DNA from 4 places in the Bacillus sp. EB106-04-04-XG123 genome. Region 2 is predicted to be linked to each of the others. Evidence: riboswitches for the same ligand, from Rfam matches in the RefSeq annotation. Region 2 holds a riboswitch; each other region holds the start of a gene.
What was found. Region 2 has a riboswitch for S-adenosylmethionine ahead of mtnK (S-methyl-5-thioribose kinase). Riboswitches for the same ligand answer to the same signal wherever they lie in the genome.
Positions count from the first base shown of each region.

Region 1: it holds a riboswitch for S-adenosylmethionine, as region 2 does, so the genes downstream of both, AC3WTB_RS04300 (bifunctional homocysteine S-methyltransferase/methylenetetrahydrofolate reductase) here and mtnK (S-methyl-5-thioribose kinase) in region 2, are expected to answer to the same signal.
Region 3: it holds a riboswitch for S-adenosylmethionine, as region 2 does, so the genes downstream of both, AC3WTB_RS03555 (methionine biosynthesis PLP-dependent protein) here and mtnK (S-methyl-5-thioribose kinase) in region 2, are expected to answer to the same signal.
Region 4: it holds a riboswitch for S-adenosylmethionine, as region 2 does, so the genes downstream of both, AC3WTB_RS06370 (methionine ABC transporter ATP-binding protein) here and mtnK (S-methyl-5-thioribose kinase) in region 2, are expected to answer to the same signal.

Region 1 covers NZ_JBYTDZ010000001.1:808,592-816,438, reverse strand. Annotated here, with positions in the region: gene AC3WTB_RS04310 (GNAT family N-acetyltransferase) at 1-610, opposite strand, end outside; gene metH (methionine synthase) at 745-4,173, opposite strand; gene AC3WTB_RS04300 (bifunctional homocysteine S-methyltransferase/methylenetetrahydrofolate reductase) at 4,157-5,998, opposite strand; SAM riboswitch class I at 6,077-6,195, opposite strand; gene AC3WTB_RS04295 (YajQ family cyclic di-GMP-binding protein) at 6,277-6,768, opposite strand; gene AC3WTB_RS04290 (CvfB family protein) at 7,006-7,847, shown strand, end outside.
Region 2 covers NZ_JBYTDZ010000001.1:569,001-576,847, forward strand. Annotated here, with positions in the region: gene AC3WTB_RS02895 (pyridoxal phosphate-dependent aminotransferase) at 15-1,205, opposite strand; SAM riboswitch class I at 1,370-1,527, shown strand; gene mtnK (S-methyl-5-thioribose kinase) at 1,608-2,801, shown strand; gene mtnA (S-methyl-5-thioribose-1-phosphate isomerase) at 2,808-3,869, shown strand; gene AC3WTB_RS02910 (hypothetical protein) at 3,894-4,031, opposite strand; gene AC3WTB_RS02915 (methylated-DNA--[protein]-cysteine S-methyltransferase) at 4,121-4,612, opposite strand; gene AC3WTB_RS02920 (PAS domain S-box protein) at 4,614-6,824, opposite strand; gene AC3WTB_RS02925 (acyltransferase family protein) at 7,118-7,847, shown strand, end outside.
Region 3 covers NZ_JBYTDZ010000001.1:684,788-692,634, forward strand. Annotated here, with positions in the region: gene AC3WTB_RS03515 (hypothetical protein) at 1-176, shown strand, start outside; gene AC3WTB_RS03520 (hypothetical protein) at 227-415, shown strand; gene hag (flagellin Hag) at 656-1,606, opposite strand; gene AC3WTB_RS03530 (MarR family winged helix-turn-helix transcriptional regulator) at 2,053-2,499, shown strand; gene AC3WTB_RS03535 (acetyl-CoA carboxylase carboxyltransferase subunit alpha) at 2,532-3,476, shown strand; gene AC3WTB_RS03540 (hypothetical protein) at 3,520-3,702, shown strand; tRNA gene AC3WTB_RS03545 (tRNA-Val) at 3,797-3,869, opposite strand; gene metC (cystathionine beta-lyase) at 4,002-5,180, opposite strand; gene AC3WTB_RS03555 (methionine biosynthesis PLP-dependent protein) at 5,177-6,295, opposite strand; SAM riboswitch class I at 6,374-6,495, opposite strand; gene AC3WTB_RS03560 (alpha/beta hydrolase) at 6,717-7,457, shown strand; gene AC3WTB_RS03565 (YjcG family protein) at 7,510-7,847, shown strand, end outside.
Region 4 covers NZ_JBYTDZ010000002.1:176,886-184,732, forward strand. Annotated here, with positions in the region: gene sufC (Fe-S cluster assembly ATPase SufC) at 1-682, opposite strand, end outside; gene AC3WTB_RS06350 (YuzK family famiily protein) at 896-1,030, opposite strand; gene AC3WTB_RS06355 (carboxymuconolactone decarboxylase family protein) at 1,246-1,614, opposite strand; gene metQ (methionine ABC transporter substrate-binding lipoprotein MetQ) at 1,717-2,538, opposite strand; gene AC3WTB_RS06365 (methionine ABC transporter permease) at 2,553-3,221, opposite strand; gene AC3WTB_RS06370 (methionine ABC transporter ATP-binding protein) at 3,214-4,239, opposite strand; SAM riboswitch class I at 4,394-4,502, opposite strand; gene AC3WTB_RS06375 (SCP2 sterol-binding domain-containing protein) at 4,605-4,946, opposite strand; gene AC3WTB_RS06380 (thioredoxin family protein) at 5,067-5,369, opposite strand; gene AC3WTB_RS06385 (ribonuclease M5) at 5,382-5,726, opposite strand; gene AC3WTB_RS06390 (YusG family protein) at 5,858-6,094, opposite strand; gene gcvH (glycine cleavage system protein GcvH) at 6,139-6,522, opposite strand; gene AC3WTB_RS06400 (arsenate reductase family protein) at 6,589-6,945, opposite strand; gene AC3WTB_RS06405 (acyl-CoA dehydrogenase FadE) at 7,057-7,847, opposite strand, start outside.

The sequences.
Region 1 (7,847 bases), 240 kb from region 2:
GATTAGCAGGGGTTTCGATGCCAAATGCAAAGCCAATTGTTTCATGATGTTCATTCTGTGCGATCAGCCGGAACGATGCTCGATCCATTCGCTTTCTTATAAAGCTTGATCGATTGGTACCTGCACCTTTTTCGTCAAGTGCTTCAATAGACGGGAGATGAGTTTCATCAGCGGGAGACAGATGAATCTTATCTGACACCTGAAGCGCAGTAGGATTTGTTTTCTGTGCTTTGTATGTATGAATGTAGCCGGCCGTTTGAAATCCGATTTTTTCATAAACGGGCTGTCCTTGTACAGTAGCGGTTAAAACGACAGGAACGCTTTGATCGCTCCGGCGAAGCAGGGTGTCAATCATTTTCCGCGCAAGGCCTAAGCCGCGATGCGTCTCAGATACAATAACTGCACCAATTGATGCTGCTTTTTCATATTGGAAAAGTCCCGCACATGAGATGACTTGTCCATCCGTTGTTGAAAAACCAGTAAAATATCCGTTTGTTAAAAGAGATGTAAGCTCATCCGCATTGTAATCAGGCCAGTCGACCTCTTTTGACAATTCGATAAGATCGGGTATGTCATCAAGTGTTAATGTTCGTTGTACAACGTTTTCCAATACACGCAACTCCTTCTTAGCTGATTTCATCTATATGTATCGTACCATAAGAAAGCATAAGAAAAAGGAAAAGGGAGATCCTTTTCCTCTCAGCGTGTATCAAAAAAGAACCCCCAATCACGGAGGTTCTAGACTTAATGAACATTAAAATATCGAGCTTCAGGGTGGGAGACGACGATCGCTGAAACAGATGCTTCAGGTTCCATCATGAATCCTTCTGTCAGGTGGATGCCGATTTTTTCAGGCTGAAGCAGCTTGAACAGCTTTTCTTGGTCCTCAAGATTTGGACACGCTGGATAACCAAAGGAATAGCGCTGCCCTTGATATTTCGCTTGAAATCGTTTTTCCATTGTAAAATCAACTGGGTCAGGGAAGCCCCATTTGTCACGAATCAATTGGTGGGTTCTTTCAGCTAATCCTTCTGCAAGCTCAAGTGCCAGAGCTTGGACAGCATGCATTTTTAAATAATCTCCTTCCTGCTTAAATTGCTGCGCGACTTTACTTATACGCGCGCCGGCTGTGACGGCGAATAAGGCAATATAATCTTTCTCGTTTTCATCACTTTTCCATACATAATCAGAAATGGAGCGGTACGGGAGCTTCTCCTGCCTTGGAAATTGGAACGTTTCAATGATGCGGTCAGGCTTTTCGGGATCATAAATATGCAAATCATTTCCGTCTGAACCGGCAGGGAAGAATTGATACACAAATGCTGGCGCAAACCAGTTTTTCTCTCTGCCTTCGTTTAGAAGATCTGTGACAAGCTGTTTTAATTCCAATGCTTTTGGATGCTGTTCAGCTAATAAGGTTTTGACCTTTCCCTTTAAGCCGAGATGATGACCAATGAGCATTTGTTCATTCACATAAGGCATAATATGATGCAAATCGATGTCCCTCACATAATGGCGTGCGGTATCTTCTGGCGTAAATACCGGTGCCTGAGGAAGGGCTGCGCGTTTTTCTAGTAATTCAATGACAGCTTTCGGCTGCTTTCCTTCTTTCTCCTTGAAAGGTGCCACTGGCTCCTCTTCGGGCTTTGTTTGAAATTGCAGTGGATTCACTTTTAACTCATTAGCTAATGACAGACCGTCCATGGCATCTTTTGCATAAAGAACAGGTCCATCATAATGAGGCGAAATTTTCATTTTCGTAAATTTGCGAGACAGGGCAGCACCGCCGACCAAAATAGGAACAGAAATATTGGCCTTTTGTAAATCCTGAGCGGTTAATACCATTTGCTGTGCGGACTTTACAAGTAAGCCTGATAATCCGATCATATCTGGTTTTTCCTTTTGCACAGCTTCAACCAATGTTTGAGGTGTCACCTTGATGCCGAGGTCGACTACTTGAAAGCCGTTATTGCTCAAAATGATGTCGACAAGGTTTTTCCCGATATCATGGACATCTCCTTTTACGGTCGCAAGAAGAATCTTTCCTTTCCCGCTGGCATGCTGCTTTTCCATATATTGCTCAAGGAACGAAACAGATGCTTTCATGACCTCTGCTGATTGAAGCACCTCGGCGACAATCAGTTCGTTTTGATTAAAAAGACGACCAACCTCAGCCATTCCCTGCATTAACGGACCATTGATAATATGAAGCGGCGATTCATATTGCTCCAAAGCAAGGGATAAATCATCGATGAGACCTTCTTTCGTTCCTTCGACGACGTAGAGCGCCAGCCTTTCATCAAGTGATAAGGAGACCTTTGGTTTTTTCTCCGTTTTCTTTTTGCCGCGGTAAAATTGGGTGAATTCAGCCAGTGTTTGGTCATTTGTTTCATAAAGTAAGGTTTCAGCTAGTTTGATTTCTTCCTTTGGAATGGAAGCGAAGCGTTCAAGCTTTTCTGTATTCACAATGGCATAATCAAGCCCTGCTTGCACGCAATGATATAAATAGACGGCATTTAAGATTTCTCTGCCTACAGGCGGAAGTCCGAAAGATACGTTGCTGATGCCTAAAATGGTGAGGCACTCAGGCAGGGTTTCCTTGATCATTTTAATGCCTTTGATCGTTTCTTCAGCGGCGCCAATATATTGCTCGTCTCCAGTGCCTACGGGAAAGACAAGCGGATCAAAAATGATGTCACTTGCAGGAATTCCATATTCCTTCGTTAACAAATCATGCGAACGTATAGCAATTTCAAGCTTTCGTTCTGCGGTCACAGCCATTCCTATTTCATCAATTGTGCCAACAACAAGTGCACCGCCATATAGCTTCACAAGAGGAAGAATCTCTTCAAAACGTTCCACGCCATCCTCAAGATTAATAGAATTGATGATGGCTTTCCCTTGAGAATAGGTGAGTGCCTTTTCGATCACGTGTTTATCCGTTGAATCAATGACAAAAGGGGCTTTCACCTTTTTCATGGCTTCTTGTAAAAAGCCTTCCATGTCTGCTGCCTCATCACGGTCTGGATCGGCGAGACACACATCAACGACGTGAGCGCCATTTTTCACCTGAGCACGAGCAATTTCTGCTGCTTCTTCAAACTTTTGTTCCGCAATGAGCCGTTTGAATTTGCGAGAACCAATGACATTGGTCCGTTCGCCTACAAAAAGAGGACGCATTGAATCCTCATAAATAAGAGGCTCAATTCCTGATACGGTATGCTGCGGTGATTCTCGAGTGATATGACGCGGCTGAATCGTGCGTACTTCATCTGACAATGCTTGAATATGTGCAGGTGTCGTTCCACAGCAGCCGCCGACAATATTTAACCAGCCTTCCTTAGCAAAGGCGGCGATTTTTTTAGCAAGAGAAGCAGGGGATTCATGATATTGGCCTTCTTCATCTGGGAGACCAGCATTCGGATAGCAGCTCACCGCTGACTTTGCGATGGAGGAGAGCGTGCGGATGTGGTCTGTCATAAATTCTGGACCAGTCGCACAGTTCAGGCCCACACTGATGGGTTTCATATGCTCAAGAGAGATATAAAAGGCTTCGATATCCTGACCAGCAAGGGTGGTGCCCATCGGTTCAATCGTTCCTGATACCATGAGTGGTAATTGAATGCCTGCCTTCTGAAAGGCTTCCTGAATTCCTTTGAAACCAGCTTTTACATTCAGCATGTCTTGGCTTGTTTCTAAAAGAAGGGCATCACACTTTCCGTCAATTAGAGCGCGGGCCTGTTCTTCATAGTTTCTGACGAGCTCACTGAAGGTTGTGCCGCCTGTTACAGATAATGTTTTCGTTGTTGGGCCCATTGCGCCTACAACAAAACGTGGCTTATCCGGTGTGGAGAAACGGTCTGCTTCAGCCTTTGCCAGCTGTGCAGCTCGAACATTGAGTTCATAGGCAAGGTGGCCAAGCCCATATTCATCAAGGACGAGCTTTGTCGCGCCGAACGTATTTGTTTCAATGAGATCGGCACTTGCTTCGAGGTATTCCCTATGGATCGCACGGATGATGTGAGGGGCTGTCACATTCAAATACTCGTTACAGCCCTCATACTCTTCTCCGCCAAAGTCCTCTGCTGTCAGGTTGGCGTTTTGAATCATTGTGCCCATTGCACCATCAAGGACGAGGATGCGTTTTTTGAGCTGTTCAGTGATAGTTGACATGGATGTTAGACTCCTTTTCTTTCTGATGGATGTAGGTGGTCAGTTCTGCTGTTAAATCTGATCGAAGGAAAGGAGTAATTAAATAAATGCCATTAAACAATTCGCAGGCTGTATCTAATAAAGAGCGGGCAATCGCTAAACCTTCTGCTCGCTGCTTTTCTTTATCCTCGCCAGCCTTAGCCATAATGTCACGAATAGAATCAGATAATTTGATGCCGGGAATTTCGTGATGAATAAACTCTGCATTTCGGCTGCTTGTTAACGGCATAATGCCGATGTAAATAGGTTTATCCAAGTGGCGGCTTTCCTCATGAATTTTCACAAGCTGTTCTTCAGAATAAACAGGCTGTGAAATAAAATAATCAGCGCCGTATTCGATTTTTTTCTCAAGACGTTTGACCGCTTTATCTATATGACGCACATTTGGGTTAAACGCGCCAGCCACTGAAAAATTGGTCTTTTTGCCAAGAGGCTTTCCTGAGAAAGAAAGGCCTTCATTAAATTGCTTGATGAGACGAATCAAATCAAAGGAGGTTAAATCATACACAGATGTTGCACCTGGGAAGTCTCCAATTTTAGATGGATCGCCTGTGATCGCTAAAATATCGGTTAATCCAAGAGTGTCGAGCCCCATTAAATGGGATTGTAGCCCAATCAAATTACGGTCGCGGCATGTGATATGAACAAGAGAACGCATATCAAGCTGCTGCTTTAATAATGCGCCGCAAGCGACATTGCTAATGCGCGGAGTTGCAAGAGAATTATCGGCTAACGTTAACGCATCAATGCCAGCATTCTTTAATTCATTTGCAGCGACGAGAAATCTTTCGAAGTTCAGCTTCTTCGGTGGATCGAGCTCTACGATAATCGATCGTTTTTTCACAGCCAGCTCATCAAGACCTGGTTCAGTGCGCTGATCTTGGATGGAAATGATTTCTTCTTTTAACACTTTCACTTCTTTTTCAGTGATCGGTGCTAAACCTTTGACCGCTTCAGCCATTGCGCTAATATGCTGAGGTGTTGTTCCACAGCAGCCGCCGATAATGCGTGCACCCTGATTTCTAAATTCAAGTGCACTTTTTCGGAAATAATCGTTATCTGTATCATAGACGAGTCTGCCTTCTTCAAGAGAGGGGAGACTGCTGTTAGGATAGACTGATAAATGCGAATTTTCTAAAAGTGGAACACCTTCGAGTGCCTGAATCATGTGATAAGGGCCCAGCCTGCAGTTGATGCCGACGACATCTGCACCAAGAGATGATAACTCAGATAAACCATCCTTCAGCGGGGTACCATCCTGCAAAACGCCTTGTTCATGCATAGAGACATTCATGACAATCGGGAGAGTCGTTTCTTTGCGAGCAATTTGGAGAACAGCCTTCGCTTCTTCTATGTCATAATACGTTTCAAGCAATAATCCGTCAGGCTCTTCATTTAATAGGATGTACAGCTGCTCTCTAAAGCTTCGTTTGATTTCTTCTATAGAGTAGGCATTTTTGTTAAACGTTCGAATGCCGCCAATTGTTCCGAGAACATAGGCAGAGCCAGCGGCTGCTTTTGCAATTTGTACCGCTTTTGTATTGATGCGTTTCGTTTCTTCCTCTAAGCCGTAGCGGGATAGTTTAATATAATTCGCACCGTATGTGTTCGTTTGGATGATGTCAGCGCCTGCCTGCACATATGCTTCGTGTACGCGTTTCACTTCATCCTCTTTCGATAAATTTAATTCTTCAAAACAGCGGTCAATGCCGTAAGAGTATAAAAGTGTTCCCATCGCTCCATCAGCTATCAGTACGCGATTTTGTAAGTCTTGTAATAGGCCCATTGTATTCCTCCTTATTTCTATGTAACAAAAAAAGCCTTCTGATAAGAAGAAGACTTTTTGGCTGTATCGTAATTCTTCTCCTTATCTTCCAAGCAGTTGCTTGCTGGATTTAGCACCTTGGTCATAGAAAATATATTTCTACTACACCGGTTGCTGAGGCTTCACAGGGCCAGTCCCTCTGCCTCTCTTGATAAGAAAGCAATATGAACATGTCAATGAATTGAACTTCCATCAACTGTAACGAAAAATGCAAAAATAATCAATGGAAAATTTGAAATTTATCGAAAATTTATAAATTGGACATCGATCGGCAAATCAGCCTTACGCATAAGAGAAATCACCTCTTGTAAATCATCTTTATTTTTCCCTGTCACACGCACTTGGTCATCCTGAAATTGTGATTTCACTTTGATGCCAGACTGCTTGATGAGTGCGTTGATCTTTTTAGCGTTGTCTTGATCAATCCCGCTGATCAGCTTCGCACGCTGGCGTACTGTACCGCCAAGAGCATGCTCGGTTTTTCCGTAATCGATATTTTTAGTTGGTACATTTCGTTTGATAAGCTTTGTCACAAGTACATCTTTTAGCTGCTCAAGCTTGAAGTCATCATCAGAAATGAGAACAAGTTCTTCTTTTTCGAGAGAAATGTCACTTTTACTTCCTTTAAAATCATAACGGTTTTTAATTTCTTTCAGCGCTGCTTGAACAGCGTTTTGCACCTCAGGCAGTTCGACTTTCGATACAATGTCAAATGAGCTTTCTTTTGCCATCACACATGACCTCCAAGTATTGATATTGCGTCTATTTTATCATGCCAATAGGCGAAGAAGAAACTTTATCGAAGAGATGAGGCAAAGAGTTCAGCCGGCTGCGGTATAAATCGTGTTCAGTTTGTCCACTTTAGCTAACAGAACTAGAGATGTTCATGCGGGGAGAAGTATAGTAGAATAAAGTGAATCAAAAGATGAACGAACGCTCTTTTATGGGCAGATAGGAAGGAAGAGAACATGAGACCAGGTGAGCAACTGACCTTGCAAATAGAGAACGAAATGGAATACGGCTACTTTTTGACAGATGGTGAAGATTCGGTCCTCCTGCACCGCAGTGAAATGACAGAGGATCTTGATGACCGAGATGAAGTAGAGGTCTATTTATATGTAGATCATGAAGAAAGACTAGCTGCCACAATGAAAATCCCTACAATTAACGCACATACATACGGCTGGGTAGAAGTTGTAGACGTGGTAGAAGACATGGGCGCATTTGTCGATGTTGGACTGTCAAAGGATGCACTTGTAGCAACAGAACACCTCCCGCCATTTGAGGAAGCATGGCCGAAAAAAGGAGACAAACTCTACTGTATGCTGAAAGTCACAAGTTACGGCAGAATGTTCGCAAAACCAGCCACAGAAGACGTGATCAGTGAATTGTTTACTGAGGCACCAGAAACCTTAATGAACAAAGAAATTACTGGAACAATCTATCGTTTAATTGCGACAGGTTCTTTTATGCTGACAGATACAGGCGTGCGAGGGTTTATTCACCGCACGGAACGAAAAGAAGAGCCAAGACTAGGATCGACCGTTACGGGACGAGTTATTGCAGTGAAAGAGGATGGAACCGTGAACGTTTCTCTGCTTCCTAGAAAACAGGATGCATTATCTGTCGATGCAGAAGAAATTTTAACCTATATGAGAACAAGAAACGGCGCCATGCCTTACGGAGACAAAAGTGATCCAGAGGATATCCGCGAAAGATTTCAAATGAGCAAAGCAGCCTTTAAACGAGCACTAGGTCATCTGATGAAAAATGATCTCGTTTATCAAAAAGAAGGCTGGACATACGAGAA
Region 2 (7,847 bases):
ATCGCACCATTTTTTTATGTTGTCAATGGCTTTTTTTCAAACAGCTTCAAGGCAGCGATGCGCTGAGCAGCTTCTTGTAACCGCTCCTCGCTTGTAAGAAGCCCTACTCTCACGTACCCTTCACCGTGAGCACCAAAGCCGTTACCTGGCGCTACAACAACATGTGCTTTTTCTAATAATAAATCAGAAAAGGCTTCAGATGTATATCCTTCTGGCACCTTTAACCAAGCAAAAAATGATCCCTTTGGTGCACTGACTTCCCAGCCAATTTCTTTGCAGGCAGCTATCCACACATTCCGCCTTTTCTCATATCGGTCATTTTGCACCCGTACGCATGTTTGATCGCTTAATAGGGCTTCCGCTGCTGCATCCTGCGTGGCTTTAAACAACGAGACAAACAAATGATCCTGATAAAGCTCAATCGCTTCAATAACAGACGGATTCCCTGCTGCAAATCCTACTCTCCACCCTGCCATATTGTACGTTTTAGACAATGTGTAAATTTCTATTCCCGTCTCTTTCGCTCCATCTACTTGCAGAAAGCTGATCGGCTTTTCCCCATCAAATCCAATGCCGCCATATGCAAAATCATGGACAACACAAAGCTTGTGATCTTTCGCAAATGTAACGGTTTCTTTAAAAAATGAACGGCTTGCCGTAGCCCCCGTCGGATTGTTGGGGTAATTTAAATACATTAATTTTGCCTTTTTCTTATCATCCTCAGGCAGCAAATCGTAGTCAGGTAAAAAATCATTTTTTTCAAGAAGTGGCATGGTCACCATATGAGCTCCAGCAAGTACAGCACCTGACCAATAATCAGGATAACCTGGGTCAGGGACGAGAAGCGTATCACCCGGATTCAGCAGACATTGAGGCAGCTCAACAAGCCCTGCTTTCCCGCCAAATAAAATCGCAATTTCCGTCTTTGGATCAAGCGTAACGCCATATTCTCTTTCATAAAAAGCGGCAGCGGCCTTTTTTAATTTCGCTGTTCCACGGAATGAGGAGTATTGATGATTTTCAGGTTTTGCTACCGCTTCCTGCATGGCTTTTACAATGTGGGGAGGAGTTGGCTGATCAGGATTTCCCTGCCCCAAATTAATGATATCTGCCCCTTCCTGCACTTTTTTCTGCACCTTTTGGACAAGGGACGCAAAAAATTGTTTCGGTAATTGTTTCAACACATCTGATTGCTGGAATTCCATTTCTTCACCTTCTATTCAAGTTACGTAACAATACAATCACTGTAATGGATTGTTTTATGAATTGTAAAGCAATTTTGAAAAAAGATTGACATGTAAAGCGCAGCTCTGATAATATCTTGAATTAAGAAATGCAAACAGACACGAAACAATTACATATTGATTTCTCTTATCGAGAGTTGGGCGAGGGATTTGGCCTTTTGACCCCAACAGCAACCGACCGTTAATACCACTGTGAAGTGGGGCGCAGCAAGTAACGCGCCAAGACAATTGTCTTATAGGGCACGGTGCTAATTCCATCAGACGCATGTGCTGAGAGATAAGAGAGGCTTTGAGCATACACACCATCAAGCCTCTTTCTCTCAGGAGAAAGAGGCTTTTTTATATGATTTGGAGGGGAAGCAATTGGTTACACTTACGGCATCATATGAAGAACTAACAGAAAGCTCGGCAGTTGCACTCGCAATTAGACTTGGCTTAATCCAAGAAAGCAGTCATTTGACTTGTACTGAAATCGGCGACGGGAATTTAAATTACGTCTTTCATATTTATGATCACAAACAAGAAAAAGGATTGATCATCAAGCAGGCGCTGCCTTATGCAAAGGTGGTTGGTGAGAGCTGGCCTCTTACATTAGACCGGGCAAGAATTGAAAGTGCTGCCCTGATCAAACAGTCAGAATATGCGCCGCATCTCGTACCAGCGGTCTATTACTCGGATACAGCTCTTGCAGTGACAGCCATGGAGGATCTCTCACACTTAGAAATCGTCAGAAAAGGGCTAATTGCCGGAAAACAATATCCGCATTTATCTGATCATGTTGGAGAATTTTTAGGAAAAACACTTTTTTACACATCTGACTTTGCGACAAATCCTAAAATCAAAAAACAATTTGTGAAGCAATTTACGAACCCTGACCTGTGTGATATCACAGAAAAACTCGTCTTCACAGACCCTTTCTTTGATAGTGAAACAAATGACTTCGAAGAAGAATTAAGAGAATCAGCAGAAGCGCTTTGGGCAGATCTTGAGCTGCAAGCCAAAGCAGCAGAATTGAAGCGTATCTTCCTGACATCAGCTGAAACATTGGTTCATGGAGATCTTCATACAGGCAGTATTTTTGCAAATGAGACTGAAACGAAAATCATTGATCCAGAATTCGCGTTTTACGGTCCCTTTGGATTCGATATCGGCCACTTTATCGCCAATCTGTTCCTGAATGCTTTATCTCGCGAGAATGAACACGAGCAGCAGCACCTTTTTGACCATGTCGTCAATGTATGGTCAACATTCAAAGAAGTGTTCACAAAAGCTTGGAAAGAGGACAGCATTGAAGCATTTAGTGTATCGGACAGCTTTTTAGAAACAACGTTTGACCGGATTTTAAAAGAAGCGACAGGCTTTGCCGGCTGTGAGCTTGTCCGCCGAACAATTGGTCTTGCTCATGCCGCTGATCTTGATGCGATTCCATCTCCAACTAGACGGATTCAGCAGAAAAAAGCAGCACTGACACTTGGAAAAACATTTATCAAACAATATCATGCAGTGGAAACAGCGTCTGACCTCGTCGCATTATTCCAGCCATCTGTAAAGGAGTGACGGGTTTTGTCAAAAGAATTTGAAGTCCCCCGTTCTGTCGAATGGGAAGAAAACCGTATTCACATTTTAAATCAGCAAAAATTACCGGCCGAAACCGTCTTTGAGCATTTATATACGAAAGAAGATGTGTATGATGCAATTGTGACATTAAAAGTACGCGGAGCGCCTGCGATTGGCATTACAGCAGCATTTGGACTGGCACTTAGTGCGCAAGCCATTGAGACAGAAGAAATCGATGTTTTTAAACAAGAAGTGATTCGAATCAAAGAATATTTAAACAGTGCTCGTCCAACCGCTGTGAACCTCGCCTGGGCATTAGACCGGCTGCTGCAGCGCATTCAGCGTGCAGCATCAGTGAATGCAGCTAAAACTGATCTTGTCCATGAAGCCATTCAAATTCAAATTGAAGATGAAGAAACATGCAGACAAATCGGTCAAAATGCACTCCAGCTCTTTAAATCAGGTGACCGTATCATGACCATTTGTAATGCAGGCTCCATCGCAACGAGCCGGTACGGAACAGCCCTTGCTCCTTTTTATTTAGCCAAAAAGAAAAATCTTGACCTTCACATTTATGCATGTGAAACACGCCCTGTTCTTCAAGGCGCTCGTCTGACAACATGGGAGCTCATGCAAGGCGGCGTGGATGTGACACTCATTACAGATAACATGGCCGCCCATACGATGAAAGAAAAGCAAATTTCTGCTGTCATTGTTGGAGCTGACCGTATCGCCCGTAATGGAGATACAGCGAATAAGATTGGAACGTTAGGTCTTGCCGTTCTAGCCAAACATTTTCACATTCCGTTTTTTGTAGCAGCACCGCTTTCAACCTTTGATGTATCCACCCGTGACGGGTCAGATATTCCAATTGAAGAACGCGACCCGCTGGAAGTAAAGGAATTAAACGGTGTCCCCATTGCACCGCCCGATGTTCAAGTATTCAATCCCGCCTTTGATGTCACTCCTCATCATCTTATTTCAGGCATCATTACAGAAAAGGGAATTATCACATCGAACTATGCAGAAGAGATTGATGCTCTTTTCGCCGAAAGCATCTCCCAATGATCGTAAAAAAGCGCCGTGTTCTTGTCATTTAAGAGCACCGCGCTTTTTTGTTTCTTGATTCGTTTTTGTTAAGATTTCTTTTTTCTGTTCTTCCGTCAAGACGTTCATTTTGACACATAGTGACGTAACGGCATACATTTTACCTTTTTTGCCCCAAAACATGCCAGCGCCCTCCTTTTTCCCTCAACCAACTTTTTTAGCTTAATAAAAGGATATGTCGCTTAGGAAAAATTCGGAACAGGTCAATCGATTTATTTTTGAACAAATGGGATGCCTTCTAATTCAAGGAGGACCGCTTTCATGTCTGTCTTCGATCCTGCATAGCCCGTCAGAGACCGGTCTTTTCCAATCACCCTGTGACACGGAATAAAAATAGGTAATGCATTTCGTCTGTTAGCTTGTCCGATGGCTCTTACAGCCTTGGGATTGCCTATCGCTTCTGCAATGTCTGCATAGCTTTTTGATTCACCATATGGAATGGTCGACAATGCTCCCCACACCTGCTCTTGGAACGGAGAACCTGTTTGCTTGAGCGGGAGATCGAATACTTGACGCTCTCCCTTGAAATATTCATCTAGCTGCTTTTTCGCTTCTTGTAAGACAGGCGTATCTGCTTGGTTTAGATTCATTGCCTGCTTTTTTGCTAAAAACGGCTCATCATCAAACATCACCTCGATGATGGCACCGTCCTTTTCTAGTATGTATAATGCCCCGATGGGTGCGTGATAGACGGTATAATACACGTTACTGCTCTCCTTCTTGTTTCTGCTGCCTTAGTGGAAGCGTGAGATGGAAGACGGTTCCTACGCCTTCCTCACTTTCTACCTCAATGGTTCCTTGATGCTCTTCAATAATTTTATAACTAACCATTAACCCAAGTCCAGTTCCTCTTTCTTTCGTTGTATAAAAAGGCTCACCTAGACGCTTTAGCTTATCCTCCGCCATTCCGCAGCCTTCATCACGCAAGGAAATGACAATATGCTCCTCGCCCTTTCGCTGAATGCTCACATAGACATTTCCTTTGCGCGGCATGACTTCAATTGCATTTTTTAAAATGTTAATAAAGACCTGCTTTAATTGGTTTTGTTCACAATATATCAGTGGTATCTCGTCCAGCACATTGAGATGCATTTGAACATTGCCAAGATTCGCTTGTGCGTGCAGGAGATCCATCGTATCCTTCACAATTTGCACCACATTTTTCTCTTCATATACAATGGCTTGCGGTTTCGCTAAAATCAAAAATTCGGTGATGATGGATTCAATTCTTTTCAGCTCTGATGTGATGACATTAAAATAGAGCGAATACTCCCCTTCTATATTTCCTTTTAACAGCTGAATGAATCCTTTTAAGGCTGTCATCGGGTTTCTAATTTCATGAGCAATTCCAGCAGCAAGCTCTCCGACCACATGAAGGGTATCTGATTTTCTCACCCGCTCTTCTAGTTCCTTCCGCTCTGTCACATCTCTAAAGATCGCCAAATTCATATTATGGATAATGTTGCGTTTAAAAGAGAATTCCAGTATACGCTGATCTGGATGGTTCAGTACAAATGGAACCTCATTGTCCATTTCATCTAATGACATCGCCTCGGCTGGTTGAGCCAAATTTTCAATTTGATAAGGGGCAAGGATGTGGAAAAGATTCATTTCTGTTAAATGATCGTCCTTCAATTGAAGCAGCTCGCTTGCAGATGGATTGACTTCAATGATTCGGTATTGATTATCAAAAAGAACAATGCCGTCCATTGACCCATTAAATACTTTACGGAATTTGAGCTCACTTTCGCGCAGCTCCTGCTCCATTCTTTTTCGATCACTTACATTACGTAAAATGGTTAAGTGCTGTCCTTCTAATACCGCATACTTTGATGTAAACTCAAGCTCTTTATACTGCCCATTTGCCATTTTGAACAATAGCTCTTCCCTTATTTCATGATTGCGGATATAACGTCTTCTTGTTGGTCTATATCTCTTATCAGATTTGACGAGAAAGTCGGTGAGCTTTTTGCCAATCAGCGAGTGCATCGGTAATTCAAAAATTCGGCAGGCTGATTCATTGGCTCTCACAATCTCTCCATCGTCCGCCCATATAATGATGGCATCCATTGCATTTTCGAAAATTTCTCTAAAGCGTTCTTCACTTTTTAACAGCTTCTCTTCCATTAGCCTTTTTTCTGTAATATCCCGCATGATGGACATATAAAAACCACTCATCACATTTGATGTAATGGTGAGTTCGAATAATTTTTGCTGGCCAGATTGAAGGGTAACAGGAAGCTCCCCTTTTGCTTTCCCTGTTTCTTTAAGTGACGTTAAAAGATGCTGCAAAGCTGGAAGATTATCGCCTTCGACAAATTCATGTAAATAGCGATCGGTTAAATCCGTCTTTTGCAGTTCAAAGCTCTGACAAAAAGAATGATTCGCATCAATCATGCAGCCATCCTGATCAAATATGACCATCCCGTCAATGGCTCGGTCAAACAAATCTTTGAACAGCTGCTCATTCATGGAGCGTTCTCGTTCTAATATTTTCTTTGAAGAAATGTCTCGCATGACCACTATATATTGCTGATTCATCGTGTCATGCTCTGCGACAAATTCAATGTATTTTGTTTCGCCATTTTCCAGCTGAATGGAGATTTCTCTTTTTAACGTACCTTTTCGAAAAAATAGATCGAGTGAGCATTCAACTTTATCTTTCGGGATGCCGTATAGGAAATCTAGAACGGATTTATTGAGGAGGTCTTCTTTCGGTGTCTGAACAAGCCTGCATGTTGCTTCGTTGGCTTGGATGATGTTGAGGTGTTGATCAAATATAAAAATGGCATCTAGCGTCTTATTTAACAGCATTTTTTGCTGCATCAACTCAGTTCGCAAATATTCGTTCTCTTTTTCTAATTTTCTGATATCTCCTGCAGGGGTTAATCTATTGCCATCGAGCGTTTCAGTCATTCTCTTACACTCCTTTTCCAGCCTCATTCCTCTACAATATTTCTACAATATTTTCATTGTTCCTTCATTCGACTCATAAAAAAAGTTAACTTTTTACACGAAGACTGTCTCATTTATTTCATTTGGATGACAGGATTGTATAACAATTCACTTTTCTTACGCTTCTTTTACAACCGTTCTACAATTTCACATCAAATAGCGAATTAAGCGAAAATGTATTTTAGAATGGGGCAAATAAGGGAACAGTGCACTTAGAACATTTATGTTTGAAATCGAGCAGGAAAGGTGATGTTATGGCATCTTCACGAGATAGTTATTTTGATAATGCGAAATTCCTTCTGATTTTTCTAGTTGTTTTTGGTCATTTGTTACGATCATTCATTCACGATAATGACTGGATGCTCTATTTATACAAGTTTATTTATACCTTTCACATGCCCGCCTTTATTTTAGTTTCTGGCTTTTTTGCAAAAGGGTTTAGAAAACCGGGCTTTATGAAAAAAGTCGCCGTTAAGCTGATCATCCCATATTTAATCTTTCAGGTGATCTATTCGGTTTACTATTACCTATTACAGGATCAAAGCATGGCCAATTTAAATCCAATTGATCCGCAATGGTCCTTATGGTTTTTAATTAGTTTATTCTTTTGGAATTTGCTGCTCATTCCTTTTTCAAAACTGCCGTTCCACTGGGCGATGATCGTCAGTTTATCGATTGCATTACTTGTCGGTTATGTGGACAGCATCAGCAATACACTCAGCTTATCACGTACGTTTGTCTTTTTGCCTATGTTTTTAGCTGGATTCTATCTAAAAAAGCAGCATTTTGAATTCATTCGTACAAGCAAAGGAAAACTGGCAGCACTTTTTGTATTAATGGCTGTCTTCCTGTTTTGCTACTTCTATGAATTTGATTATTCCTTCTTATTTGGCTCAAAGTCGTATGCTTCTCTAGGAGATGAAGGAATGATTGCGGCGATGAAACGAATGGCATGGTATTTGCTTGCATTTGGTGCTACATTCA
Region 3 (7,847 bases), 120 kb from region 2:
CAACTAAACTGAAAGTAATGATAGGCGGTGTAACAGGGTTAGAAACCATTCTAATCACTCTCGAACACTATACAGGCGCTCTTGAACATGGTATTTACTTAGGCGCTCTTAAAGTGACTGGAAGTAAAAATGCAGCATGGTGGGTTGCTAAAACCATCATGTTGTTCGTTTTTTAAAATGAACTAAAACACACCTAAATGGAAAACAACAAGGAGGTGCTCGGCTAGTGACACAGGAAAATAAGGCATCCAAAGGTTTGTTAATTACTTTACCCGCCGCTATTATCGCTATTGTGTTGATTTTAGGAAAAATTGATACACCTGTAACAAATATTTTATTTTATGTAGTAGCTTTTGGTGTAATGGGTTTAACTGTTTCAAGCTTAATAAAAGATTACAAAAAAAAGAAAGATTGATTACTTGTCAGGGAGCTGCTTTATGTAGCTCCCTGTTTGTTAAAAACAGGATTATGACCAACACTGAGAAATACAAAAGCCACTCTCGAATATTTGGTTAGTTGGATAGTATTATTATTTGTCGTATTCATTGGCGTTGAAGCGTCTTTTAGAACGATTTTTAGAACGATCTATAAAATAAGACATCTAAGCGAATAAAGACAAACAAAAAAGCCCCTTTATATAGGGGCTTTTGGTTTATTAACGTAATAATTGAAGTACGTTTTGTGGCTGTTGATTCGCTTGTGCAAGCATTGCTTGAGACGCTTGAGAAAGAATGTTGTTCTTCGTGAACTCACTCATTTCTTTTGCCATGTCAACGTCACGGATACGAGACTCAGCAGCCGTTAAGTTTTCAGAAGATGCACCAAGGTTGTTGATTGTGTGCTCTAGACGATTTTGAACTGCACCAAGTTTAGCACGTTGTGCAGAAACTTGTTTAATAGCTCCATCAACGATTGCTAACTGATCATCAAATCCACCATCTTCACCAGCTGCAATTGTTTCAAATTTAGATACATCGATATCTTTAACAGATTTACCTGTCTCAACTGCACCATTGTTGTCTGTAACGCCTAAAGCAGCAGCGCTCATATCTTGAATGTTTACCTTAATTTGTTGTGTAGCATTTGCACCAATTTGGAATACTAAAGCATCGCCATCAGTTGCTGGGATTTCTGGTGTTCCAGCATCTGGATCTGCAGGTGTGCCAGGTGTGCCTACTCCATTAAACGTACCATTTAATAATTTTTTTCCGTTAAACTCAGTACGATTAGAAATACCATCGACCTCTTCAACAAGTGCTGTGATCTCATCTTTAATTGCAGCTAAGTCTTCACCTTGCTGTGTACCAGTATTTCCAGCTTGAACGACTAGTTCACGTACACGTTGAAGGATTGAATGAGTTTCAGTCAATGCACCTTCAGCTGTTTGGATAAGAGAGATACCGTCCTGTGCGTTTTTTGAAGCCATTTCTAATCCTCGGATTTGTCCACGCATTTTTTCAGAGATTGCAAGACCTGCTGCGTCATCTCCTGCACGGTTGATTTTAAGACCAGAAGAAAGTTTCTCCATGTTCTTTTGGCTTGCACCGTTGTTTGCAGATAAACGGTTTAATGTGTTAAGTGCTGCGATATTGTGGTTAATTCTCATTTCCTATTACCTCCGTGTAATTTTTTTTAGAGAGCTTATCTGTAAAGTCCATTTAGATGAAAGCTCTTCCTTAGAATTTTCGATTTCTAAGGCATGTGTATAGTAGTAACGCAGAGCACCTTTTGGCTCTCTTACTTACTACCGTATGTAACATCAGTTATGGCAATAATCATGAAACCTCCTTCTATTCATTCAAAATGATTAGTCTTGTCACTTTTACGAGACTAGATACCCGCCATAACAATGAGTATTATGTTACCTACTATAGACTGAACTTCCATATATTTTAGTTTGTGGAATTTGTTAAATTCACAAATTAGACACATTTAACAAGAAGAAATATCTCGTCCATGTTGTCATATTGGCTTATGTTAAGCTTGTGAAAAAATCATATTGATGTATAATACAATTGATGTATGATGCATGAATTGTAGGAGGTTGACCTTTTGAAAAGAGAAGATGCCTTAAAACTAAGAACAGATATTAAGAAAATGATTATATTAACTGGGGTTTTCGAATCTCAAAATTTGCCGAATGGACCATTTGAAAAACCTCTACCAACTTCTCAAATGATGGCGTTAGAGGAACTAGAGATGGAAAAACTAACTGTTTGGCAACTATCCAATAAACTTAGATTAGAGACTTCAACTGTAAGTAGGTTGGTAGATAAGTTAGTAAAAATGGGGCTTGTTTATCGTGAAGTAAATGAAAAAAATAGAAGAGAACTTTTTCTGCACCTCACAGAAAAAGGGCACATTACTGTTAATCGCTTAAGAGAACAATCCCTTACATTTTATCAACGTATCCTTAATAATTTATCAGAATCAGAACAAAAAATAGTTGTGGATGGTTTTGAATTATTTAATGATTCTATTTCTAAGTCTTTTGATTAGAGTGAGGTAAATCATAACCTTTGGAGGATAAAATGAGTTTGGATTTTGAACGTCCTATTATTGAACTAAAAGAGAAATTTGATGAATTAAAGAAAATGATGAAAGAAAATAATGTAGATTTATCGTCAGAAATTCATTTATTAGAAAAACGTTTAAATAAAATGCAAGATGAAGTTTATTCTAATCTTACAGCTTTTCAACGAGTTCAAATTGCAAGGCTACGTAACCGGCCCACGACATTGGATTATATACCTTTATTGTTTACAAATTTTTTCGAACTTCATGGTGATCGATTATATGGTGATGATAAAGCAATGATAGGTGGTATTGCAAAATTTAAAGGAATGCCCGTTACGGTTATAGGTCATCAAAGAGGTAGAAGTACAAAGGAAAATATAGAAAGAAATTTTGGAATGTCACATCCAGAAGGATATAGAAAAGCGCTAAGACTGATGAAACAAGCTGATAAATTTAATCGCCCTATTATTACATTTATTGATACAATAGGCGCCTATCCAGGGAAAGGGTCTGAAGAACGTGGAATTTCTGAAGCGATAGCTCGAAATCTATTGGAAATGGCTACACTTAAAGTGCCAATTGTTTGTATTGTAATTGGAGAGGCATCAAGTGGTGGAGCTCTTGGCATTAGTGTCGGTAACCATATCCATATGTTAGAGTATTCATGGTACTCAGTAATTTCGCCAGAAGGAGCAGCATCTATCCTATGGAAGGACGCTAAGTATGCTCCAGAAGCTGCTGAACATATGAAAATTTCAGCAAAAGATTTAAAACATTTAGGAATTATTGATGAAATCATTCCTGAAATGAAAGGTGGAGCACAAAATGATATCAAATCACAGGCACAAATGATTGAATCTGTCATCGAATCATCTCTAAAAAAATTGATACCATTATCCTCAGAAGAGCTTATACAACAGCGATATGAAAAGTATAGACAAATAGAGAATTATAAATGAAAATATTTAAAGTCCGTATTACATTTCGGAGGATTCTTGCAAAATGGTCGCTCTCCTTATAGAGGCAGGTGAGAGCATAAATGCTATTCAGAAAAGAGCCGGACATGCTAGTGCTAAAACAACGTCAGATATTTATGGTCATGTCACAAATAAATTAGAATTTAACACTGCAGAACACTTTAATCATTTTGATCCTAAAAATATTGAGAAACAATCTGGCGGATAAAGTTCGTCCCCAATTCGTCCCCAATCAAAATAAACAGAACAAATATTCGCTGTCAGAAAAACAAAAAACCCTTGCTAAGCAAGGGTTTCAACGATGATTCCGACTGGGCTCGAACCAGCGACCTCTACCCTGTCAAGGTAGCGCTCTCCCAGCTGAGCTACGGAATCGGGTTATGTATCAGTTCTGGGCTTTCTGTTACTGACAGTCTCTATTATATAACCATAATAATAAAGCGTCAATGGTTTTGTTTAAAAAAGGTCAAAAAGCCGGCGGCTGTGCCGGCTTTTTTCTCTCCTTCTTTATGATTGGTTCACAAGAACAGGCTTTAGTTGATCGAGTGCTTGTTTGAAGTCACGTTTGAGGTCTTCTCCGTTTTCGACACCTACACTTAAACGAAGCAGCCCATCTGTAATCCCTCTTTTTTCTCTTTCTTCTTTTGGCATAGCCGCATGTGACATTTTGGCTGGATACGACAGAATGGATTCGACGGCGCCGAGGCTGACGGCGAATACAGGTAATGTGACGGCATCCACTAATTCTTTGACTGCCGCTTGGTTTTCTAGTTCAAATGAGAGAACAGCCCCTGCTCCGCTCGCTTGCTTTCGCTGAATATCTGCACCCGGGTGATCATCTAAGCCTGGATAGTATACTTTTTTGACCGCAGGATGTTCTTTAAGAAATGAAGCTAGCTCGAAGGCCGTTTGACTAGCTTTTTCTAATCTGACTTGAAGGGTTTTTAACCCTCTTAACACGAGCCAGCAATCCTGCACACCAAGGACCGCACCGAAGGAGTTTTGCAGTGAATAGAGTTCGTCTCCCAGCTTCTCATCTTTCACCACAGCTAAGCCTGACAGCACATCACTGTGGCCGCTTAAAAATTTCGTTGCACTATGCAGAACAACATCCACACCAAGGTCCAGCGGACGCTGAAGGGCAGGCGTTAAAAACGTATTATCTAAGAAAGTCAAACAGTCATGCTCTTTCGCAAGCTGTACGACACCTTCAATATCTGTAATACCTAGTGTTGGATTTGACGGTGTTTCCATGTAAATGACCTTTGTATTCGATTGAATACCTCTTTTGACTTCATTCAAATCCGTCATATCCACAAAGGTATGCTCAATTCCAAATCTCGACAGAACTTGAGTGATCATTCGGAAAGTCCCGCCATACACATCTCTTGTGACAAGCACGTGATCTCCCTTAGATAATAGAAGAAAAGCAGTTGAAATGGCTGCCATGCCTGATGCAAAGGCAAGCCCTCTCGTTCCTCCTTCCAGCGCCGCAATCGTATCCTCTAATGCTTGACGTGTCGGAGTCCCCGATCTCGAGTAGTCATATTGGCCAAATTCATCGAAGCTGCTTTGATGAAAGGTGGATGCATGCTGAATCGGTACACTGACTGCACCTGTTGAACGGTCTGTTTTAAACGCATTATGAACGAGTTGTGTTTCGAGTGTCCAATCGTGTGTGGTCATTTGACGTGTACCTCCTCTTTAACTTGTGATAGTGCCTGTTTCAGGTCTGCTTTCAGGTCATCTACATGCTCGATGCCAACAGAGAAACGGAGCAGCTTGTTACATACACCGTTTGCAATGCGAATCTCTTCTGGGATATCCATGTGTGTTTGCGTTGCAGGATACGTAATGAAGCTTTCGACTCCGCCAAGGCTTTCAGCAAAACAAATCGTTTTTAGCTGCTTTAAAAATGGATTGACCCAGTCCTCTTTAGCTACTCGGAATGACAGCATGCCTCCCTTTCCTGGATAAAGGACATCTTGAATTTCTGGCTGCTTTTCTAAAAACTGTGCCAGCTCCTTCGCATTTGCCTCGTGCTGGCGCATTCTAAGAGCCAGTGTTTTCATTCCTCTCATTAAAAGCCATGAGTCAAATGGTGATAGAACCGCTCCAATCGCGTTTTGATGCTGGAACATTTCTTCAGACAGCTGCTCTCCTTTTGTCACCACAAGCCCTGCAAGAACATCATTATGTCCGCCTAAATATTTGGTTGCGCTATGAATGACAATGTCTGCTCCAAGCGTAATTGGCTTTTGCAAGACTGGTGTGTAAAAGGTGTTATCGACAATCACCAAAGCGCCATGCTCTTTTGCAATCTTCGCTATTTTTTGAATATCTGCTTCCTGCATCAATGGGTTTGTCGGTGTTTCAATAAAGACCGCTTTTGTGTTTGGCGTAATTTTAGAGCGTAAACAGTCTTCATCTGCAAAATCATCATAAAGAAAACGTAAGCCGTACTTTTTCCATTCGTTTTCAAACAAACGGTATGTACCGCCATATAGGTCTGATGAGACGATGAGTTCATCTCCGCTTTCAAATAGAGCCATGATCGTTTGAATCGCAGCCATTCCCGAACTGAAGGCAAAACCGGCCGTCCCTTCTTCGAGTGAAGCAATTGCATCCTCTACGAGCTGTCTTGTTGGGTTTTTCGTTCGAATATAATCAAATCCTGTAGATTCCCCTATACCTCTATGTCTGTATGCTGTCGAAAGGTAAACGGGAGGACTGACAGTGCCAGTCACCTCTTCGCTACGGTTTCCAATCTGCGCTAATTTCGTTTCCACATGTTCTGTCATTTGACACCATCCTAAGTAAAAATCTGATTTCAAAACAGAAAACCCCTTCTTCATAAGAAGAAGGGGTTTAATCGCTTCCTCTTATCTTCCAAGCAAAAAAGCTGCTTGCTGGATTTAGCACCTTGGTACATCACATGAAGTGATGCATACCGGTTGCTGAGGTTTCAAAGGGCCAGTCCCTCCACCTCTCACGATAAGAATGTGTTGTCTGTCTGTTCTAATTCTTAATACTGTAACCCATTAAATCTCATTTTTCAAGGGGAAATGTCATGATTAATTAAAATTTTCTGTATTTTATAACAGAATCGATGTTATACGGTTTGATTGCATGTTAGCATATAGGAACAACGCTGTTTTTCGTGTTACAATGAATGGAAACGTTTCACTTTATGATGAATTTGGTTAGCTGGAGGAATGGATTATGGTGAAGAAAACAGGAATCATTCAAGAAGAAACCTTACAGTCAAAAGAACTTGGGGCGGACATGACCATTTTGATCTATTTGCCAGTCAATTACTCCCCCCTTTATACATATCATGTCATCATTGCCCAGGATGGTCATGATTATTTCCGCCTAGGCAAAATAGGCAGACAGGCAGAAGAATTGATGCAGAACAAAGAAATGGAACGCTCGATTATCATTGGTGTCCCTTATGAAAATGTTACGGAAAGACGGAACACGTATCATCCAGACGGCACACAGTTTGAAGCGTATAAACGCTTTTTAGCTAATGAACTGGTTCCTTATATTGATGAACACTATCCAACCTATCAAATTGGATCAGGACGTACGTTTATTGGTGATTCACTGGGTGCGACGATTTCCCTCATGACAGCCATTGATTATCCTTCTTTATTTGGCGGGCTGATTTTGCAGTCCCCTTATGTTGACGAGTCGGTTCTAGAAGCCGTCAAACAGTCGACAGCCCTTTCTCATTATGCGATTATCCATCAAATTGGGCTGGAGGAAACCGCTGTGAAAACAACAGATGGCCAGGTGCTTGATTTTGTTCAGCCGAATGATGATTTAAAGGCCCTTCTTGAACAATCTGGAGCGGATTATTTATTTGAGACATTCGAAGGGGATCATAAATGGACGTATTGGCAGCCGCTCATTGCGCCTTCGTTAAAAAGAATGCTCCCATATTCGTTAATCAACTGAATTTTGTTATAATAAATAATAATAAATACTTTCTTATTCAGGAGGGAACATGATGAAATACGGAGTTGTTATATTTCCATCAAAAAAATTGCAAGATATTGCGAACTCTTACCGGAAGCGTTATGATCCGAACTATGCACTCATACCGCCTCATTTAACATTAAGAACACCTTTTGAATTAACGGATCTAGAAGCGGCTGAGGTCGTCTCAACGTTAAGAGATTATGCAAAAAATGCTTCTCCTATTACGTTACGTATTAAAAAATTCAGTTCATTCGCTCCTGTAAACAACGTCATTTATATGAAAGTAGAACCGAACGAGGACATCATGGCGCTCAATGAAAGATTGTACGCAGAGCCACTGGCTGGTACACCTGAATATGCCTTTGT
Region 4 (7,847 bases), on a different contig from region 2:
TCACGATACGACCTTGCATCATAACATGAACGTGATCTGGTGTGATGTAGTTCAGTAGACGCTGATAGTGAGTGATCATTAAGCAGCCAAAGCTTTCGCCGCGCATTTTGTTAATTCCTTTAGAAACAACTTTCAGGGCATCGATATCAAGACCAGAATCGATTTCGTCAAGGATGGCGATCTTTGGTTCAATCATCATTAATTGAAGAATTTCGTTGCGTTTTTTCTCCCCGCCTGAGAAACCTTCGTTTAAGTAGCGCTGTGCCATATCTGGGTCCATTTCAAGGAACTCCATGTTTTCGTCCATTTTGCGGATGAATTTCATAAGAGAGATTTCATCGCCTTCTTCTCTGCGTGCGTTAATAGCAGAACGAAGGAAGTCAGCATTTGTGACACCGCTGATTTCAGATGGGTATTGCATCGCAAGGAAAAGACCAGCTTGAGCGCGCTCATCTACTTCCATTTCAAGGACATCTTCGCCATCAAGCAAGATGCTGCCTTTTGTTACTTCATATTTAGGGTGACCCATAATTGCAGCAGATAAAGTAGATTTACCTGTTCCGTTTGGTCCCATTACTGCGTGGAATTCTCCACCTTTTATCTCGAGGTTTACACCCTTTAAGATTTCTTTCCCTTCAATCTCAACGTGCAAGTCCTTAATTGTTAATGTCGAAGCAGTCATATATCGATACCTCCAAAATAATCATTATTCTCAATTTATTCTCATTCTAATTTTATAACAAATTAAAACTGAATACAACACATTCACGATAAGCGTGAGAGGATGCTCTCAAAATTCTAACAAAAAAAGCAGGTAGATAAAAGGATTTATGTCGAAAAGACTGTTTTCATAAAGAAAGGGCGGGAAACTGTTCTCCCCGCCCCTCAGCTATTATTAGCCTCTTATATTCATTTTTGCGAGCTGTCTTTTCTCATCTCGATAGGACTGCTCTCGTTTATATTCCACTTTCATCCTTAAGTCATGGTCTCTTTCGTACTCTGCATAGCTCATGCCATGAGCTTGATGCATGGCCTTTTCCATCTCGGCGGTATAATCCAATCCCAGTGTACTATGGTCCGAACAAATAATAAACCATTCCCTTCCTTGAGTGTAGCTTTATTGTAGCAAACGTATGCGGCTTCACTCAAAAGGGATATGACGCTCTATGACGGCATATTTTCTCACACATTCGGATGAGAAGTACTCAACTCCTTGATATGGAAAAATACCTTGTTTTCCTTCTTTTAATGCGTCTGTCCTCCAAATTCATCAATACATTGCTGAACGACAGTGATTCCTTGGCTTAGTGCTGCCCCGCCGCCAAAAGCTGCCGCCACGCTCACAACCTCTAGCAGATTCTCTTCTGTCGCCCCTTGATCGAGCGCTCCCTTTGTATGATAAATCATGCAGTATTCATCCTGCGCATGAATACTGATGCCGAGGGCAATCATTTGTTTTTCCTTTTGCGTTAATGAATCGCTTTGAAAGCACTGCTCCGTAAATTCATTAAATTTCTTTCCAAACACCGGCATTTTCTTCTGGAATTCACCCATTGCGGTTTTATAATCAGTCAGTGATTGCTGCATGGATCCGCTCATATGCTGTTCATTCATTTTGATTCCATCCCTTCAGGTCATTTGTACGTTTTTATTATGAGCGAGATTTGAAAAAATACACAAAAAACCTCGCTTTGAGGAAAGCGAGGTTGAAATTTGTTATTCAGATACAGGCAATACTGCACCGTCATATTTTTTGTCGATGAATTCTTTGATTTTATCAGAGTGAAGAACTTCCATTAATGCCTTGATCTTATCTGATTTTTCGTCACCTTTGCGAACCGCAACGATGTTTGCATATGGGTTGTTCTTTGTTTGCTCAAGTTCGATTGAATCTTTTTTCGGATTCAATTTATTTTGGATCGCATAGTTGACGTTGATAAATACAGCATCGCCTTCACTGTTTTCATAAGCTTTCGCAGTTAATTCAGGCGCGATTTTTTTGAATTTTAGGTTCTTTGGGTTTTCTTTAATGTTCTTTACTGTTGCGTTGATTGTATCAACCTTTGGATCAAGCTTGATGACACCAGCATTTTGCAGAAGGGCAAGCATACGGCCTTGTTCAGCTACGTTGTTTGTCATGATGATTGTGCCGCCGTTTGGAATATCTTTTACTGATTTGTATTTCTTAGAGTAGATACCGAAAGGCTCAAGGTGAACCGCACCAGCACTCACTAGGTTATAATCTTTGTTTGATTTATTTTCTTCGTTTAAGTAAGGGATATGTTGGAAAAAGTTCGCATCCACTTCTTTTTCAGCTAACGCTTTGTTGTACATTTTATAATCGCTAAGCACTTTCACTTTTAAATCGTAGCCTTTTTCTTTTAGAAGTGGTTTTGCTTCTTCAAGAATTTCGGCATGCGGCGTTTTTGATGCGGCAACCGTAATGGTTTTGCTTTCACTTGCGTTATTAGATGAACCGCACGCAGCTAAAATACCTGCAAATGCTAGAAATAGTGCACTTAAAATCAATTTCTTCATGAATAAATCCTCCCTTAACGTTTATCAATTTTATTTGTAATCAAATCACCGATTATTTGAATAATAAAGACGATGATCAGAATAAACACAGTGGCTACAAGTGTGACATCTGTATTACCAGATTGGTACCCTTCCACATAGGCGAGGTCACCAAGTCCGCCTGCTCCAATTGCACCTGCAATCGCAGTAGAGCCAATTAGAGCAATCGCTGTTACGGTAATACCTGAAATAAGGGCTGGCAATGATTCTGGCAGCAATACTTTGAAAATGATTGTCGACGTTTTCGCTCCCATTGATCGTGCTGCTTCAATGACTCCTTTGTCTACCTCACGCAGTGCAATTTCGACAAGACGTGCATAGAATGGAGCTGACCCTATGACAAGGGCAGGGAGTGCTGCATTTGGGCCAAGAATCGTGCCCATAATGAGTTTTGTAAATCCTAATAATAGAATGATTAGAATGATAAAAGGAATCGATCTGAAAATATTGACGACTGCCCCAATGACGGTGTTAATCGGTTTATTTTCCCAAAGACCGCCTTTACTCGTTAGAAAGAGTAATAGTCCAAGGATAATACCAATGGCAAAGGCAAATGCCAATGAAATCAGTGTCATATACACCGTTTCACCTGTTGCACTCCAGATGACGTCTAAATCAACGTTCGGAAACCATTTCTCAAACATGTGTCATCACCTCGATTTCAACCTGTTTGCTTTGGATATAGGCGATGGCTTTTTCTACCTCAGTCTCTTCTCCATTAATGTGGATAAAGAGTGTTCCAAACGCGCCTTCCTGCGTTTGAGAAATCTTCCCTTGAAGGATGTTCACATCGACATGAAACGATCGAATGATTTCTGTGATCAGTGGCTGCTCGGCAGAATCACCGATAAAGGACAACCGTACGACCTGACCTTCTTTTACTCGCTCTAGGACGTGCTCGATTGTTTCTTTCGCTTCCTCTGGTTCCGCAAGCTGTTTCACAAATCGCTTCGTCATTTCTTCCTTCGGCTGTCTGAAGACGCGCAATACTTCGCCTTCTTCGACAATACGTCCATTTTCCATGACTGCGACGCGATGACAAATTTTGCGAATGACGTGCATTTCATGTGTAATGAGCACAATCGTGAGCCCTAATCGTTTATTGATATCCGCCAAAAGCTCAAGGATCGAATCGGTCGTTTGCGGATCTAGCGCAGATGTCGCTTCGTCACATAGAAGAACCTTTGGATCATTCGCTAATGCCCTCGCAATGCCGACACGCTGTTTTTGCCCGCCGCTAAGCTGAGACGGATACGCATTTTCTTTTCCTTCTAAACCGACCAATTTAATCAGTTCATTCGCACGTTCTCTCCGTTTTGATGTCGGTACCCCTGCGATCTCAAGCGGGAACATAATATTTTGTCTCACCGTTCTTGACCAAAGTAGGTTAAAGTGCTGGAAGATCATGCTGATTTCTTGTCTTGCTTTCCGAAGTTTCGCATTCGATACTTCATTGATCCGGTTGCCTGCCACTTCAACAATTCCTTCTGTTGGCAGCTCCAGACCGTTTAATAGGCGAATAAGCGAGCTTTTTCCTGCACCACTATACCCGATAATTCCGAATATTTCACCTTTATCAATATTCAAGTTGACGTCTTTTACGGCATCAACATTTCCGCTTTTTGAATGATACGTTTTTGATACATTCTGTAAATGAATCACAGTCTGATCACCTGCTTTCTTGCTGAATCTATAGGTTTCCATCACATACGTTATTTATTCTTCTTTCTGTCATGACTCTAGCCTGACGCCAGGTCAGTAAAAAAGACCTAACTGCAACGCAAGCAGAAAGGCCTTTTATGTCAATTACGCCTTTCTCTCATCTTTCAAAGCGCTGCGGCTTTGAGTGAATTGGCACCAATTTCAGCTATGCTGACGGTTGCCGGGTTTCATAGGGCACGTCCCTCCACCTCTCTTAATAAGAGAAAATATGTTGTTTTATGTGATGTTCATGTTTTTACTAACGTAGAATATCATGCTATCTGAGATATGTCAACGCTGTAAATCGCTAATTTCCAAGTAAACAACTACGTTATCATTTTTCGAAAAAAACCGTTCGTCAGCCAAAGCACTGCCTCTAGTCTAAGGAGCGCACGGAATGACCCTTTGACTTTGACTTGTCCTCTGCTGATTAACTGCTGTAAGGACATATCTCCATCTAATAATTGTAGAATCTCTTTCCTCTCACCATAAAAGATGAGATCCGATAACTCAATTGCAGGTAGTTTCTTCACTTCACCACGTTCATCCACAATCAATGTACAAGAGTCAGTTTCCGCCTCAAATGTAATCTTCAAGGATGATGATGAGAGCAGCGGTTTTAATAGTAAACGCTGCCCTGTGTTACCATGGGCTTTCACATTTTCCACATGTATAACCTCCCTGTCATTTGGTTATACATAACATTTCTCTACAAACATCTTCTTGTCCTTTATAAATAACTCGACAAATTTTCAAATGAATTTCTTGAAATATGACAAAAAACCGCTTTATTTAGCGGTTTCAATCATTTCATGAAGATATGGAACAGAGTGAAAGGCATAGCCTTTTTGCACCAATTCTCCTTTTTTAAACAGTAGAAAGCAAGGAACACTCTCGATCTCAAATGCTTTTGCAAAGCCTGGTGAATAGTTTAAATTGTTTTCGTAAAATGGCACATCCGGCTGCATGGCGTCTACGACTGCCAGCATTTTCTTTGCCAGCTGGCATGTTCCACAAAACGGTGTATATAAGTATAAAAGAAATAAATCGTCCTCTATCTCTTTGAATTCGTGTTCTTCAATCTCTTTCATATACGTCCACCCTCATAAATATTTCGAATGAACATCAATGTTTGCAGCTAATAGGATAGATGCAATGTGGGCTGACGGTGAAGCGGCCACTTCGCGGTACGTTCTGTCGACAAAAAGATGAAGTGCTTCAGGGAATTCTTTTCGAAATTGCTTCCGCAGTTTGTCGCCTGCATCGTCACTGTCTGCTAATATGTAAACGTCTTTCCCCAATAAATCGTCCACAAGCTGGTCCAGCTTCGATGTACTGATCGTGCCATTGGTGCAAATGATGGTAACAGGTTCACTTATGACTTCTTTCAGCTTTTGTTTGTCTGTTTTACCTTCTACAATGATGACCTTTTCTATCTCGACATTCATCACGATCACCCGGCCCTTTTGACGTTGATTCACTTCTTCCTTAGATTACAATCTTTCATCCAGGTTGTAAAGATTGGGCGCCTCGTCATCAAAAAGACTGCAGTTTTTGTTCACTGCAGTCTCCTCTGTGATTAGCACCACCCATTTTCATCGTCACAGTCTACATATTTTTCTGTCCCATCGGTCAATGTATCCGTTAGACGATAAAAACGATTTTGATCATAGGAATATCCCGATTTCAGCTCATATTGGTTTTCACTAATCATTGTGCCAATCTCTTCATTTTGATGATAAAGCACCATGCCGCTTTCTTTGAATCGTCCAGTGACATGCTCTGTTATATCCACCTGTTCTTTTTGAAAAGACAAATTGGACACCCCCCATAAAGGTAGAGTGTCCAATTTCACATGAATTAGTCTTCTTTTGTCATTTCTTCATATTGCTCAGCAGTCATTAAGTTCTCGATTTCAGTTGCATCAGCTGGTTCTACAACGATCATCCATGCTTTTTCATATGGAGAGTCGTTGACGAATTCTGGGCTGTCATCCAGCTCATCGTTCACTTCGACGATTGTGCCATTGATCGGTGCATAAAGTTCAGAAACTGTTTTCACTGATTCTACACTTCCGAAAGGCTCGTCCGCTGTGATTTTGTCTCCTACTTCAGGAAGCTCAACGAACACGATATCGCCAAGCTCAGATTGAGCAAAATGCGTAATACCGATACGCACCTTATCTCCTTCTACTTTGACCCATTCATGTTCTTCTGAATAACGTAAATCTTTTGGTGTGCTCATTCAATACCCCTCCAGTCTTTTCTTACAATCTATATTGAAGATACCACAATCTGAATGAAAGTTACATCATTTCCAGACGCTTTTAAATGTATCTTCGTTAAATCCAACTGTTACTCGTTTACCGTCTGTTGTAATCGGGCGCTTGATCAGCATTCCGTTAGACGAGAGTAATTCTAGCTGCTCGTCCTCTGACATTGCAGGAAGTTGATCTTTCAGCTGCAGCTCCCGGTATTTTTGTCCGCTTGTATTAAAGAATTTCTTCAGCTCTAAACCGCTTTTTTCGTAAAGGGCTTTTAATGTTTCTTTATCAGGCGTCTCTTCGACGATATGTATGCTGTTGATGTCTTTATTGTGTGCTTCCAGCCACTTTTTTGCTTTTCGGCATGTACCGCAAGATGGGTATTCGTAAAAATCTAAAGCCACCATTTTCACCTCCTGCAAATTGTGACAACATTTTATCACAAAATATTTTAAAAACCTAAATGTATGCTTACAAAAAGGTGCGGAGTGATATCCGCACCTTTTAAGCCATCCTTATACGATATATTTCTCTGCTTCAAAGATTCGTTTTGCCACTTCACGCTTTTTGGCGATGACATTGATTGGAGTAAATCTTGTCAGCTTGCGAAGGGCTGACAGGCTCATGCGGAGTGAATCTCCTTCCTCCATCGCAATCAAGGATTCTTTTGCATGGGCTTCAATCTTTAAGAAAGCCTCCTGCGTGAAAATTTGTGTGTAAGCCAGCTTTTGAACGTTCTTTTCTACGCCTGATGCAGCGATTGCCTTTTCCGTACGCAAAATTGCTGATTCAGCAGCAAAAATTTCATTGACGATATCGGCTATGTTCACAAGAATTTCTTGCTCTTTGTCTAAGGTTTTCCCGTATTTCATGGCTGCCATACCAGCCACCATTAAGGCGACCTTTTTCGCATGGACGAGCAAATATTTTTCTTGATCGAGCGGCTGATCGCCTGGCTCTTCCGGCATCATCATCATTAGCTCTTCCTGTAAGGTCTGCGCTTTTTGAAGCAGCGGAAGCTCTCCTTTCATCGCTTTCTTCAAGAATGTACCTGGTACAAGCAAACGGTTGATTTCGTTTGTCCCTTCAAAGATCCGGTTAATTCGTGAGTCGCGATAGGCTCTTTCGACCTCATATTCTTGCATGAATCCATATCCGCCGTGAATCTGCACGCCTTCATCCACAATATAATCTAATGTTTCAGAGCCAAGGACTTTACAGAGAGAGCATTCAATCGCATATTCCGCAATGGATTGAGCAATTTGTTTGCCGTCTTTTTGCTCTTCGTCACTTAATAGACCCATCC